2 regions of the Colwellia psychrerythraea 34H genome follow, and region 1 is predicted to be linked to the other one. Evidence: predicted binding sites of a transcription regulator. Region 1 holds the regulator's gene; the other holds the start of a gene.
What was found. The regulator MetJ, encoded in region 1, represses methionine synthesis genes. The targets are predictions, from matches to a motif close to TAGACGTCTAGACGTCTA.
Positions count from the first base shown of each region.

Region 2: a site for MetJ is predicted at 3,334-3,351, ahead of CPS_RS04905 (homoserine O-succinyltransferase). Genes of this name have one in related genera too.

Region 1 is NC_003910.7:448,484-456,266, forward strand. It holds gene CPS_RS02015 (hypothetical protein) at 1-879, shown strand, start outside; gene CPS_RS02020 (sensor domain-containing diguanylate cyclase) at 968-2,248, opposite strand; gene metJ (met regulon transcriptional regulator MetJ) at 2,516-2,845, opposite strand; gene metB (cystathionine gamma-synthase) at 3,094-4,260, shown strand; gene CPS_RS02035 (bifunctional aspartate kinase/homoserine dehydrogenase II) at 4,287-6,833, shown strand; gene CPS_RS02040 (hypothetical protein) at 7,036-7,783, shown strand, end outside.
Region 2 is NC_003910.7:1,114,887-1,122,669, forward strand. It holds gene CPS_RS04890 (ketopantoate reductase family protein) at 1-835, opposite strand, end outside; gene CPS_RS23675 (VanZ family protein) at 889-1,266, opposite strand; gene CPS_RS04895 (YajQ family cyclic di-GMP-binding protein) at 1,469-1,951, shown strand; gene CPS_RS04900 (MipA/OmpV family protein) at 2,125-2,889, shown strand; gene CPS_RS04905 (homoserine O-succinyltransferase) at 3,427-4,374, shown strand; gene metH (methionine synthase) at 4,469-7,783, shown strand, end outside.

The DNA.
Region 1 (7,783 bases):
ATTAAAAAAGAGTTGTGGGAATTTAATGGCATGCTGACTTGGGTGCCAGTGACTTTAGCCGGAGTCTTTATATTCATTCCTCTACTTGGTGTGATATTAAATGGCGTTGATATGAAAGAGTTGATGGTAGGGCTGGAGAATTTAGCTCAATTTCAATCATCTGATCGTATCAGTGAAGTATTTTTTGTTTCTGCGATAGCGCTGTTTAGTCCATTCATTGCAATAGGCTTTATTGTGCAAGTTTATTATTTTGTTACCTGCTTATTTGACGAAAGACGAGACCAATCAGTGATGTTTTGGCGTTCGTTGCCTGTGTCAGATAAAATGACTATTGCCAGTAAAGTATTAACCGGTGCTATTGTCATTCCAGTGATATTCTTTATGGCAGCGACATTGCTGATGTTATTTATATTGGTACTGGCAGTGATTGCTTGTTCAGTATTATCTATTGGGTTTGATATTTCATTATGGGGCATGCTGGCAGGCGCAGACATAATAAGTGGCGTAGGTTATATTTGGTTAACACTCGTACCAATCGCTATTTGGTTATTACCTCTGTACAGTTGGCTAATGTTGGCATCTATTTACGCGAATAAAGCACCTTTTTTATGGGCGGTATTACCGATAGTCGCGTTATTGGTCATTGAGGCAATTGTGGTTCATTATCTACACTTATCGCAACCATTCTTTGGGCATTTCTTGATGGATTATTTCTCTATGACTCCTGAACATCTTGCTGATGTATCAGTCGATCAAGATGCGTCACGCTCAGCAACATTACTGATGTTAATTTCTCAAATTGATTATCGAACAGTATTGGTTTCTGCGGGGTTATTATTCACCACTTATTGGTTTAGAGTGAATAAGCAAGAATCATAATGAGTGATTTATGCACTAAAAGTATATTTAAATCAGATGATTAAGTAGTTAATGCCAATGTACTCGTTACCCTGTATATTGGCATTTTTTATAGATAACAAACGGTATTCCTACCGGTATTCTTAGCTTGATATAAGGCTTTGTCTGCACGAGAAAATAACACATCAAAGGCCTTGTCGCTGGCGATAAGACTTGAAACACCGATACTCACCGAAAGGTTTATTTCTCCCTGCCAATCACCAGTAATGATTAACCTGCTTTGTTCTTCTTTAATACGCTCTGCAAAAGTCATGGCTGACATCGCCGAGGTTTCAGGTAACAGAATAGAAAACTCCTCACCACCGATGCGCGCTAGAATATCTGTTTGCCGTAAACTCGCTTTTAATTGCTTAGCAATTTCTATTAATACTTGGTCACCCGCAGGGTGACCAAATTGGTCGTTGATGCTTTTGAAATGATCAATATCAATGGAGATCAGTGTCATAGACAATGAATAGCGTTTTGCACGTTGATACTCTTTTTCTGCTTGCTCAATGAAAAAGCGTCGATTATATAAATTGGTTAATGGGTCAGTATTGGCAAGTAGTTTAAATTCTTCTTTAAGTTTGAATAGTTCGGTCACATCAGTTGAAAAACCGATTAATGCGGGTAATTTATCTGGCCGATCAAAGGGGACTTTAGTGCTGATGTAGTGACAGTTATCACCATTTTCACCATGAGTCGTTTCTTCAATGACCTGTTTTTGATTGGTTTCAAAAACCTGCTTATCTGATTGGTAAAAATGTTCGGCAATTTCTTTGGGTAAAATATCAGTATCTTTTTTACCTATGATGTTCTCGGCCTTATCGCCAAATAACTCGGCAACGCGATTATTCACATATAAAAAGGTACGTTCACAGTCTTTAACATAAATATGGGCATCTATATTATTAAGCATGGTCTCAAGTAAGTAACTTTGTTCATTGACTTGTTCTTGTAGTTGTTTTTCTACTGTGATGTCTGTCGATATACCACAAATGCCGTTTACATTACCTAAATGGTCAAAAAGTGGTTTTTTGACCACTTTAAATATACGGGTTTCATTTTTCGCTCTGATAAAGTTACTTTCTTCATTTTCAATGCGGATTACTTGATCCATCACCATACGATCGTTTGCTTTTAATTGTTTAGATAAAGCTAAATCAAAAAAGTGAGTATCATCAAAACCAATAACATCTGCTAAGTTTTTTTCAAATAAATCTAAAACCGCTTGGTTTGCATAGGTGTATTTTCCCGATAAATCTTTGGTATATATAAAGGAATCGATACTGGCTAATATCTGATCTTTAATGGTGTCATCAGCGTTGTTTATGTTTTTTTCTTTACTCAAAGTATTCGCCTTAGGTAGAAGAGCTAACGAATCACAACCCAAATAGCTATGAATTGCTAAGTTATATATTAGCACATATAGATAACTAGCAAATTATCTGACCTTGCTCTTGGCGGTATTTTTAAGTGCAGTTAAGCGCTATGCTTTGTTTTTTCAGCTTTGTAGACAGAGGCGCATGCCTTACTCAGATTTTTCAAATACAAAGTGGCAATAAAAAAGGCACTTATTAGGTACCTTTTTTTTGTGTGTTTAACTTATTGTTAAACGTTATTCATCCTCAACTTCGTAAGCACTAAAGTCAGTAATTCCCTTTGCTTCAAGCAAGCGTCTGACACTTGCAGGTAACTTCTCATTATTATCTTTTGCTAAATCTTCATCATCAGGCAGGGGTTGCCCAGTAAATGCATGTAAGAACGCTTCACATAACAATTCACTATTTGTAGCATGGCGAAGGTTATTTACTTGGCGTCTAGTACGTTCATCTGTCAACACTTTTAAGACGCGCAAAGGAATAGAAACGGTAATTTTCTTTACTTGCTCGCTCTTTTTACCGTGTTCGGCATAGGGATTTATATACTCTTCATTCCACTGAGCCATCGATATTCCTCTATCTTGTTATAACGTATTCTAAAATGTAATAGTATAGATTTTACCTGTTGCATAAAACCAGTCAAGTAGAAGTTTAGAAGTCTAAAATTACTTGACCCAATTAATGAAAGTGTTTAGAGTTATAGACGTCCAAACATCTAAACGCTGATGTTGCTATATATCGGCGTTATTACTGATAAAACATGCGAATTAAACACTGCGTTTCATTACCTAGCATAATTAATGGAGAGAACTAAATGTCGATTACTAAAAAAGGTAATATTACCACTTCGGCAGTAAGAGCCGGTATTAATACCGACCAGCAGCATGGCGCTGTGGTTGCTCCTATTTACCTATCCAGTACCTATTCATTAAAGGGCTTTAATAACAAACGCCAATTTGATTATTCTCGTACGGGTAACCCAACACGAGCTACTTTTGCTGGCGCGATTGCAGAATTAGAGCAAGGCAGTGTTGGTATTGTTACCAGTACTGGCATGGCAGCAGTGCATTTAATTTGTCAGTTATTATCTACCCAAGACACGGTCGTCATTCCTCATGATTGTTATGGCGGTAGTTTTAGATTATTTACTCATTTAGCTAAACGTGGTCAATTCAAGCTTATTGTTGTGGATCAAAATGACCAACAAGCACTGGATAATGCGTTAGCACATAAGCCAAAATTGGTGTTACTTGAAAGCCCAAGTAATCCTTTATTACGTTTGGTAGATATTGAAGTAGTAACCAAAGCGTGTCACGCAGTAGGTGCATTAGTCGCGGTAGATAACACGTTTTTATCTCCAGCGCTGCAACAACCTCTTACGCTAGGCGCTGATATTGTTTTTCACTCAACCACTAAGTACATTAATGGTCATAGTGATGTAGTGGGCGGTGTTGTCGTTGCTAAAACCGAAGAGTTAGGTGAGCAGTTAGCGTGGTGGGCGAATTGTATTGGTATTACCGGCAGTGCCTTTGATAGTTTCCTCGCGTTACGTGGTTTAAAAACATTACCGGTGCGAATGAAGCAACACCAAGAAAATGCGCTACGAGTTGCTGATTTTTTAAAAAATCACGATGCTATTGATGCGATATATTTCCCAGGTTTTCCTGAACACACAGGTCATCATATTGCCAAAAAACAGCAGTATGGCTTTGGTGCAATGTTAAGCTTTGAAATAAAGGGTGACGTTGAAGCGGTTAAAAAATTATTTGAAAACCTCGAATTGTTCACCCTTGCACAATCATTAGGTGGTGTTGAAAGTCTGATCAGTCACCCATCAACTATGACGCATGCAGGTATGACAATCCCAGATCAGCTTGAAGCGGGGATTACTCAGTCTTTAGTACGTATATCTGTAGGCATTGAAGATATTGATGACATATTAGCTGATTTAGCACATGGTTTAACGCAGAGCCAACTGTAATAACAAACAGATTAGCAGGCAGAGAGATGAAACAAGAGAATACGATTGTAAATAAGGTCAACGAAGATAAAGCAGTGTCTAGCAACGAAATTGCAGATATTGATTTTATTGCTGAAGTAGCTGCAGAAAATAAATTGGCTAAACATGCTATTCAAGTACATAAATTTGGTGGTAGTTCATTAGCAACGCCCAAATGTATTAAACGTGCGCTTGAAATTATCCGTGAAAATTGTCAGTTAAACGATATCGTTGTGGTCTCAGCTAATGGTAAAACAACTGACCGTTTATTTGCTCTCTATTCTCTGGTCGAACGAACCATCGCAGAAGATACAATACAAAAAAGTGATGAATTAACTCAAGCGATTGATGAGTTAGCGAAAGAGCAAGCGCAACTTATTACTGAATTATTGAATGCTAATAATACCAAGCAATTATTGCTTAGGTTGCATAAAGACATTGAGCAATTAACGACTTGGTTAACCGCGGATATTGTTCAGCATCACAATGATGTTTTAGCCTTAGGTGAAGTATGGTCAGCAAGATTGTTGTCGGCGTTACTTAATGAGCAAGTTTGCCCAAGTAATAGTATCGACTCTCGTGATTTTCTTGTTATCGATAATGAACAAAGTTGCGTAGTTGATACTGCGCTAAGTGCTGCACAATTAAGACAAAGACGTCAGTTTGGTAAGTTAGCGGTTATTACTGGTTATATCAGTAAAGATTCTCGTGGTAAAAGCTGTACCTTAGGCCGTAACGGTAGTGATTACTCCGCGACTATTATCGCGTCTTTAGTTGCCGCTGGAAATGTGACTCTATGGACAGATGTTGATGGTATTTACAGTGCCGATCCTCGTGTTGTTCCTAGCGCTAGAAAATTACATCGTTTACCCAATGGCGTCGCAAAAGAACTAGGCCGCTTGGGTAACCCCGTTTTGCATGCTAAAACCTTATTACCATTGATTAACCCATTAAGTGAGCATCATACCCATCTGCATGTCGCTAGTAGTTTTGATGCCCAAGTCATCGGCACTGAAATTGGTAAGTTTGGTCAGATTGCTAAGCAAGAGTTATCTGTAACCTACCTTAATGATTTATTGCTAGCGCAATCGGTGAGCTTTATAGGTGAAGCTGCAACTAGGGCGAAGGCTGAGTTTTCCCCTATCTGTATAGATGACCAAAAGGGCTTTATGGTCATCACACAAGGACAACAAAAAGCCTTGAGTGATTGGTTGGCGAGTCATGATGTTGAAATTACTTTTAAGCCGGTTGCTATTATCGCAACCGTTGGCCATCGCGTAGCTGAACGTGGTGATATCAGGGCGCGCTTTAAACGCTCATTAAAAGCCGCTAAACCATTGAACTTGGTTGGTAGTGATAATAATCATAGCGTGATTGCTATTTTACCTGAACCTTGTTCAATTGAGCTCTTAAATACAGTGCACCATGAGATGACAAAAGATGCTCGTCATATTGGCTTAGTTGTTGCGGGTATGGGCAATATAGGCGAACGTTTTTTAGAATTATTACCCGCGCAGCTTAATAAAGTATACGCGTTAGAGAATTTACATTTAGTTGGTTTGCTTTCATCGAAAAAAGCGTTAATTAACAATGATGGTATTGATGTAAACCAAGCAACTTCATTGTTTGCTCAAGAAGCCCAAAGCTATGATCACGAACAGCTTATTTCTTGGTTGACCCAAAATCCATACGATGAGTTAATTGTGGTAGACATCACGCCTAGCGAAGATTTTAGTTTATTGTATGAACAGATGTTTGCTCTAGGTGTACATGTGATTGGTGCCAATAAGTGGGCTGCTTCAAGCAGTACAGCTCATTATAATAATTTAGTCAATACTGCGGATAGTCATAATAGTTTATGGTTAGGCAATACTACGGTAGGTGCGGGTTTACCAATCAATTATGCTATTGATGACTTGCGTCAAAGTGGCGATAGCATCAGTGAGTTATCAGGTATATTTTCAGGTACGCTCTCGTGGTTATTTGAAACCTATGATGGCAGTTCAAAGTTTTCAGAGCTGTTATTAAATGCTTTGGCACAAGGCATTACCGAGCCTGATCCTCGAGAAGATTTATCAGGTAGAGATGTACAGCGTAAGTTACTCATTTTAGCGCGAAAAGCGGGTTTTGAATTAGCATTAGATGATATTGATTGTCAAAACTTAGTGCCAGAAGCATTACAAGCTTTATCAACTAGTGAATTCTTAGCCAGAGCTAATGAGCTAGATGAGTATTTTGCTACCGCGTTATCTGAAGCGAATCGTAAAGGTGCGTGCATTCGCTATGTTGCTCGTTTTCAGCATAATCCAGAAACAGGTATTAGTGCAAAAGTCAGTTTAGAAGTGCTGCCGCAAAGTGATGCTTTTGCCAACCTAACCCCTTGTGACAATATTTTTCAAATCAGTAGTCATTGGTATCAAGATAACCCTTTGATTATTCGTGGTCCCGGTGCTGGACGTGACGTCACGGCTGGCGGTTTACACTCAGATCTCGTTAAGATTTGTCAGCAGCTTGCTCATAAACAAAGTCAAGTGAAGATAAAGGGCATTAACTAGAGATTACGAGTGACAAAGTGCTGAAAAAACCAATGTTTTATGCCGTTCATTAGGTGTTTATCCTCAAAAGTAAACTGTTATTATCTTGATTCATAATGTTAATCAAATCATTGTGAATCAAGGTAATTGTCCTTTCTCTAAGTATTGCTTTTAGTAATAATTCCTAGCATGATAGATATTATTTATTCACTCTAGCGGTGCAATGGCTAAAGATACCCCCCATCAAACACATTACACACGACAAATTCATCATTTGTTGGCCAAAGTATACGGACGAAGTGCGGTTAAAGACTCTTTATTAGACCGCGCCGTTGGCTATTTTGAGCAAGAAGAATTTACTCCTTCAGACGAGAAAAAATCTGCAGAAGAGTCTCCTTTAAAATTAATGGAACGTACCGAGAGACATGCGAGTTTATTGGCCATTTCGTTAACAATCATAGAGCTCGCGGAAGGAGATAGTTATGCTGAAAATAACCGAAAATCAGCCCAATTCCTCGGTACTATTCAATTATTAAGTCCAACTGAGGGTAAACGTGTCGCCACGAGTAATGAGCAGAGTAAATCGATTTATAAAGCGTTATTATGCTTACGATTACTTGACCGTTTAATTATTGATGGTCAGATGCGTGAGCCTTATATTAATAAGTTTTTAACCGATATCTCTACTGAGCAATTTATTGATTTTGCTAATCATGATGCTGAAAAATATCAACGCTTTGTCGCGCAAGTTAAAGTGCCACTGGTTATAGCGGCGTTATTACAAGATATTGGTAATTATCACCCAAAAGCGCAAACTATACTGTGCGGTGCTGAGGGAGGATTAGACCCTTTTCGCACCTTAGAAATTAAGCAAAGAAAAGAATTACTACAAATTAATTATCGTGAGACTATAAAATACATCAGTGAAGGGATTGGCATTCCTACTTTTGTTGGTAATACAAAGGCAGAGC
Region 2 (7,783 bases), 670 kb from region 1:
TCATTGAAGAGCAGTTTTTCGCTGTTGCTAATGCTACTTTATGAACCATTGCCTTTAAGTCAGTAAATGCTAACGTTATATTTTCAGTTTGGCTCACTTCGCTTATTTCAGTTAATAACGCATTGATCTGTGCAGAAAACTTCTCGTCATTTACCTCGCCATTTTCAATGTTATTAATGGCAGTGATAGGGTTTATCACACAATTAATTGCCAACTTTACCCACTGCTTTGTCACTATGTCTTGATGAAAGCTTACTTGGGGCAGGGCATGGTTCAATAGATTGGTGAGTTGAGTTTGTTGGGATACACTTAATTTTCCAGAAAGTAGTCCTATATCGGTTTGACCTAATCCTGTATGGGTAATAGCTAATGGTGCATTTCGTAAACAGCCATGAGTTGTTAACATCGCCAGTATAATTTGCTGACGGGGTAGTAGGCTCTCCACATCCGTAAAGGTACCCATGCCATTATGAGCAAGAATAATGATGCAATGAGGATTAATGTTCTTAGCTATTTTCTTTATTGCGGTGGCAATATTAAATGACTTTAGACATAAGATAATTACATCAGCTGACTCTACATCAACCGCTTGACTATAGGTTAGCGGATAAGTTTTTTCTTGAGCTTGCTGGTAGGTGATAAATTGATAAGTGGCCGTCTCTAGCTCATGGTTACTCAGTGAATTTTTATTCGAGGCAAGTAGAGTAACCTTCTTGTTTTTATTGACGTTTGGGATGTCGCTATGTGAAATATTCTGTTGAGATAAGTGATGGTACCAAAGAAGTCCCATTGCTCCTTGTCCAACGACAACAATATTATCTGGCTTATTAATCATGAGTTTATTATGTACCATTGTATTAAGTTCGTAGCAGTGAGTAACATTTGTAGTTACAACGTATTGACTCTAGTTCTATGGAAAAACTTGCGGTACAGCCATTTCGTTAACATGAATAAACTGATGCCTACAACATCAGCAATAAAGTCTCCGAATTGCCCCGTTCTATACCCCAAAAAGGATTGACCAATTTCTGTCAAAGCGCCATAGAAAATAAGCAAAGGCACAGAAAGAGACAGTGACAATTTGATAATAGAGTGGCAAACCCAGGTTAAAATGACAAAGCTAGTTAAGTGCCCTATGGTATCAATCTCTGGAATTTGAAATATGCGCTTTCGTAAAACATCGGGTAAAAAATCATGCGCGAAAAGCAGTAATAGAATTACGACAATGACCGTAATAAAAAAGTAATAATGCGGGCGAGCTTTCACAAGTAATCTGCAATTAACTAAGTAAGTTATTCAATATTAGCATGATTAACACAGTATTTCTTGTTGCACTTTTCTGTCCTGCATTATCGTTAAGTTGCTGCATAACATATTTTCTTGCTTCAATTGTTACTTTAGTTGCGTGCATTAAACGTGAAGGTATAATAGCGGTATTGAGTTAATCCAACCTACATAGAGAAAAATTATGCCATCAATGGATATCGTATCAGAGACTGATTTAGAAGAAGTAAGAAATGCTGTCGACAATGCTAATCGTGAAATTACTACCCGATTTGATTTTCGTGGTGTTGAAGCAAGTTTTGAATGGAAAAAACCTAATATTATCCTCAAAGCTGAAGGTGACTTTCAATTAAAGCAAATGTGCGACTTGCTAAGAAGCCAATTAGCTAAGCGTAATGTTGATGCTAAAGCAATGGCCGTTGGAGATGCAAGTGCTTCAGGTAGAAATTGGAGTCAGCAAGTAACGTTTAAAGAAGGTATAGAGCAAGATATGGCTAAGCAACTAGTGAAGCTTATCAAAGGCGAAAAGCTGAAAGTACAAGCTGCGATTCAAGGTGAACAAGTTCGTGTAACAGGTAAAAAGCGTGATGAATTACAAGCGGTAATGCAATTAGTGCGTACTGCTGAGCTAGAACAGTCGTTTCAGTTTACTAACTTTAAAGATTAAAATTTAGCCAACTAAATTGTGACAACCAATTCAAAACCATAACTTTAGTTATGGTTTTTTTTATGTTGGTTAAAATTAAAAGCATAATTGATCTAAATACTTCTATTGAAGCGTATTGTAGGTTTTGAATAGCATTTTAGTCTTTGAATAGTATATTAACCTAAGGAAAGTAAATGAAATATCTGGCCCTTTGTTGGAGCCTAGCATTATTGAGTAGTGCTGTGTTTGCGGACGGAGATAGAGGAGACGTTAGAGAGCGTATTGAACCGAAAGGTTTTTTGTATGGCTTAGGTTTAGGTATCAACCAAGAGATATATTCTGGCTATGATTATCGAGTCATTCCTTTACCTATTATAGGTTACCGAGGTGATAATTTTCGTGTTTTAGGGCCCTTCGTTAGTTATGATGCATTGGAATTTTCTGATATTGAATTGACTGTGCAGATCGCCCCTCGATTTCAAGGCTTTGATGAGTCTGACAGTTTTATTTTTGAAAATATGCAAGAAAGAAAGTTTTCTATGGATGCTGGATTAGGACTTTCTTATCAGAAGAAGGACTGGAAAATAGGCCTTTCAAGCATGTTTGATGTACTTGGCAGATCTAATGGTTATGAAGCTAAAGCTAACATCTCGCGTGTGTTTCGCAAAGGTCCTTTGTTCTTTGAACCCAGTTTAAGTGTCAGCTATTTAGACAGCAATCATGTTGATTATTATTATGGTGTGAAGGCAAACGAAACTAATGAATTTACATCTCAATATCTTGGTAAATCCGCACTAAATACTACTATTTCTTTATCCTTGGCCACGCCCATTTTTTTAGGTGGCTTTACCCGTATTGTAGTTGATTACACTTGGTATGATTCAGTAATAACCAATAGCCCATTGGTTGAAGATGAAGCTAATATGAGTGCTCGTTTTCTCTTTAGTAAGTTTTTTTAACTATATCACGGCATTTTAGACTAGCTAAAATGTCGTGTTGTTTTCTTTGAAGTATTACTTACCTCAAACGACTTCTCGACATTTTTAATTCAATAGCTACTTTAGGCAATGATGGTAACTTATTGTCAATTGTCATTATTAGTCCGATTGCTATAACTCACCTGAAAATGATCACTTATTTAGTGCGATTAATGTAAGTATTCGTGGGATTAATAACTCACTTAAGCAGATGTACCAAGGGAATTAGCTCTAATATCTAGCAAGATTATTTATATTTATTATTTGCTGATATGAATAAAAGGGGAAAAAAGGCTCTATAATTGATAGACATCATTATGGGCTATATACATGTTTGAGCTCTATCCAGAAAAGGCTAAACATGGCGTTAAGTACTGTAATAGGTGGTTATTAGCTCGATTTATGATTTAGACGATAAAAACAGTATAGACGTCTATACGTTTAGATGTTGACATATCTAGTGATCTAAGTAACAGTATAACTCTTAATTATTATGTGTATTTTTTGTTAGGTAGCGTCATGCCCATTAAAATTCCCGACCAATTACCAGCGTTATCAATTTTAGATAATGAAAATATTTTTGTTATGTCTGAGAACCGAGCAGCATCTCAAGAAATTCGTCCAATGCAAGTCGCTATTCTCAACTTAATGCCGAATAAAATTGAAACTGAAGTGCAGATATTGCGCATGCTGTCTAATACACCGTTACAGATAAATATTGAATTTATTCGTATACATAAAAATGTGTCCAAAAATACGCCAGAAGAGCATCTAGAAAACTTTTACCATTTGTTTGATGATATAAAACACAAACAATACGATGGTCTAATCATCACAGGTGCTCCGCTAGCTTTGCTTGATTATTCGCAAGTGAAATTTTGGGATAAAATTTGTGAAGTGTTTGATTGGGCAGAAAAAAATGTAACTTCAACCATGTTCTCATGTTGGGCTGCACACGCTGCGTTATATCATCACTACGGTTTAAACCGTCATTTGCGCAAAGAAAAACTTTCTGGTGTGTTTAAACACAAACCGCTTGATGATAAAGAGTCATTAACGAGAGGATTTGATGAAAACTTTAATGTGCCACATTCTCGTTATGGTTACATTGATAAATCAGATTATGAAAGCATTCCTCAAATACAGATATTAGCTGAATCTGCTGATGCAGGTGTATATTTAGCTGCCAGTAAAAACAAACAGCAAGTGTATTTGACGGGTCATCCTGAATACGATGCAAGCACATTGCATGAAGAATATTTACGAGATAGTAATAAAAGTGCTGATACTGCTTTACCCAAAAATTATTATCAAGATGATGACGCCAGCAAATCACCCGTTGGCTCATGGCGTAGTCATGGTAGTTTGCTCTATACTAATTGGCTTAACTACTATGTTTATCAAATGACGCCATATCAATTAGATGCTTCAAATATTAGAGCTATTCACCCTGATACTGTTATTTAGTTTTCACTAAAAGACCAACTAATATTAATTAGTTGGTCACTATTATTTATCTTAGTCAGCCATTAAATAACTTTCGACACAGCGGAAAAAGAACATGAAAAAATCATCATCATTTGCCTTATTTGAGCAACAGTTAGCAAAAAACATTTTAATTTTAGATGGTGCAATGGGCACCATGATCCAAGCATATAAATTTGAAGAGCAAGACTTTAGAGCGGAACGCTTTGCTGATTGGCATACCGATGTAAAAGGCAATAACGATATGTTAGTGCTTACTCAACCTGAAATCATTAAAGCGATTCATCTTGAGTATCTTGAAGCCGGCGCTGATATTCTTGAAACGAATACGTTTAACGCAACAACGATTGCCATGGCCGATTACGACATGCAAGAGTATAGCGCTGAGATTAACCGTGTTGCTGCTCAAATAGCGCGAGAAGCGGCTGATGAGTACACTAAAAAGAACCCAGATCGTCCTCGTTTTGTTGCGGGTGTTTTAGGGCCAACAAACCGAACTTGTTCGATTTCTCCTGATGTCAACGATCCTGCATATCGTAACGTTACCTTTGATGAGCTAAAAGATGCTTACATTGAATCCACGTTAGCTTTGATTGAAGGCGGTAGTGACATTATTTTAATCGAAACTATTTTCGATACCTTAAATGCTAAAGCGGCAGTATTTGCAGTAGAAACTGTATTTGACCAATTAGGTGAGCGTTTACCTGTAATGATTTCAGGTACTATTACTGATGCCTCGGGTCGTACTCTATCAGGACAAACCACAGAAGCTTTTTACAATTCATTACGTCATGCAAAGCCTGTTTCCTTTGGTCTTAACTGTGCCTTAGGTCCCGTTGAATTACGCCAGTATGTTGCTGAATTAAGCCGTATTTGTGATACGGCTGTTTCTGCCCATCCTAATGCGGGTTTACCAAATGCCTTCGGTGAGTATGATTTCACCGTTGAAGACATGAACACTCATGTAGAAGAGTGGGCTTCATCAGGCTTTTTAAATATCATTGGTGGCTGTTGTGGTACCACGCCTGAGCATATCAGAGGCATGGCTGACTCAGTTGCAAAAATAAAACCGCGTAAAGTTGAAAAACGTGAAATTGCCTGTCGCTTATCTGGTTTAGAAGCATTAACCATTAACAAAGATAGCTTGTTTGTAAACGTGGGCGAACGTACCAATGTTACCGGCTCTGCCATGTTTAAGCGCTTAATTGTTGAAGAAGATTACGATAAAGCTATCTCTGTAGCTCTACAACAAGTAGAAAATGGCGCGCAGATTATTGATATCAACATGGATGAAGGCATGTTGGACTCAAAAACCGCCATGGTGCGTTTTTTGAACCTGATTGCTGGCGAACCAGATATTGCTAAAGTGCCGATCATGATTGACTCCTCTAAGTGGGATATCATTGAAGCGGGCCTGAAATGTATTCAAGGTAAAGGCATTGTTAACTCTATCAGCTTAAAAGAGGGCGAAGAAAACTTCCGTCACCAAGCTGAATTGCTTCGTCGTTACGGCGCGGCTGTTATTGTTATGGCATTTGATGAAGAAGGACAAGCTGATACGCGTAAGCGTAAATATGAAATTTGTCATCGTGCTTATCATATGTTGGTTGATGAAATTGGTTACCCGCCAGAAGATATTATTTTTGACCCGAATATTTTTGCTGTCGCCACAGGTATTGAAGAGCACAATAACTACGCGGTCGATTTTATCGAAGCAGTTGATGACATTAAGAAAAATCTACCTTATGCGATGATTTCAGGTGGTGTATCTAACGTTTCTTTCTCATTTAGAGGAAACAACCCAGTGCGTGAAGCCATTCACGCAGTCTTTTTATACTATGCCATTAAAAATGGTATGGACATGGGGATTGTTAACGCTGGCCAATTAGCTATTTATTCAGACTTACCAGCAAATCTAAAACAAGCGGTAGAAGACGTTATTCAAAATAAGGATGATGGTGCGACTGAACGCTTACTTGATATTGCGCAAGAGTTTCATGGTAAAGCTGGCGGACAAGCCTCAAAGACTGATTTAACTTGGCGAGAATTACCGATTAACGCACGTTTATCTCATGCGTTAGTTAAAGGTATTAATGAATTTATTATTGAGGATACCGAAGAAGCTCGTTTAGCGTCAGAGAAACCATTAGATGTAATTGAAGGGCCATTGATGGATGGCATGAATACCGTCGGTGATTTATTTGGTGCGGGTGAAATGTTCTTACCGCAAGTGGTAAAATCAGCCCGTGTAATGAAACAAGCGGTTGCTTATTTAAACCCTTACATCGAAGAGGGAAAAACTGAAATAAGCACCAACGGTAAAGTATTGCTCGCGACGGTAAAAGGCGATGTACACGATATCGGGAAAAACATTGTTGGCGTAGTGCTGCAATGTAATAACTACGAAATTATAGATCTTGGCGTGATGGTTTCATGCGATGATATTTTACGTGTTGCTAAAGAAGAAAACGTCGATATCATCGGTTTATCGGGCTTGATCACACCGTCGCTTGATGAAATGGTTTATGTTGCTAAAGAAATGAAACGTACAGGCTTGAAACTGCCTCTATTAATTGGCGGTGCAACCACGTCAAAAGCCCATACAGCAGTAAAAATTGAGCCGCAATATGATGAACCCGTAGTTTATGTATCAAACGCTTCACGTGCGGTATCAGTAGTAAGTAATTTATTATCAAGTGAGCATAAAGCAAAGTTCTTTGCCAGTACCCAAGAAGAATATGAACGCGTACGTGTTCGTCATTATAAAAAAGGTCCGCGCTCAAGTTTAATAAGCCTTGAAGCTGCTCGTGCTAATGCTACTAAAATTAATTTTGAAGATTATACGCCTAAAAAACCTAACAAACTGGGTGTAACTGTCCTTGATAATATCGATTTGAATGAAGTTAGAAAATATATTGATTGGACGCCATTTTTCATGACATGGCAAATGTCTGGTAAGTATCCGCTTATTTTAAAACATGAAGTGATTGGTGTTGAAGCAACAAGCTTATTTAATGATGCTAACGCCATGCTTGATGATGTTATTAATAATAAAAAAATATGTGCTAGAGCAGTATTTGGTTTGTTTCCTGCAAACAGTAATCAAGATGATATACAGCTATACACAGATGAAAGTCGCAGCGATAAATTAATGAGACTTCACCAACTACGTCAACAAAGTAAAAAACCAGCAGGGCAGTTTAACCGTTGTTTAGCGGATTATATCGCACCAGAAGACTCAGGCATTGAAGATTATGTTGGTGCTTTTGCTGTGTCAGCAGGTTTTGGTGTTGAAGATTTAGTCAAAGTTTTTGATGCAGATCACGATGCCTATAATTCAATATTACTTAAAGCGGTAGCGGATAGATTAGCGGAAGCGAGTGCTGAATAT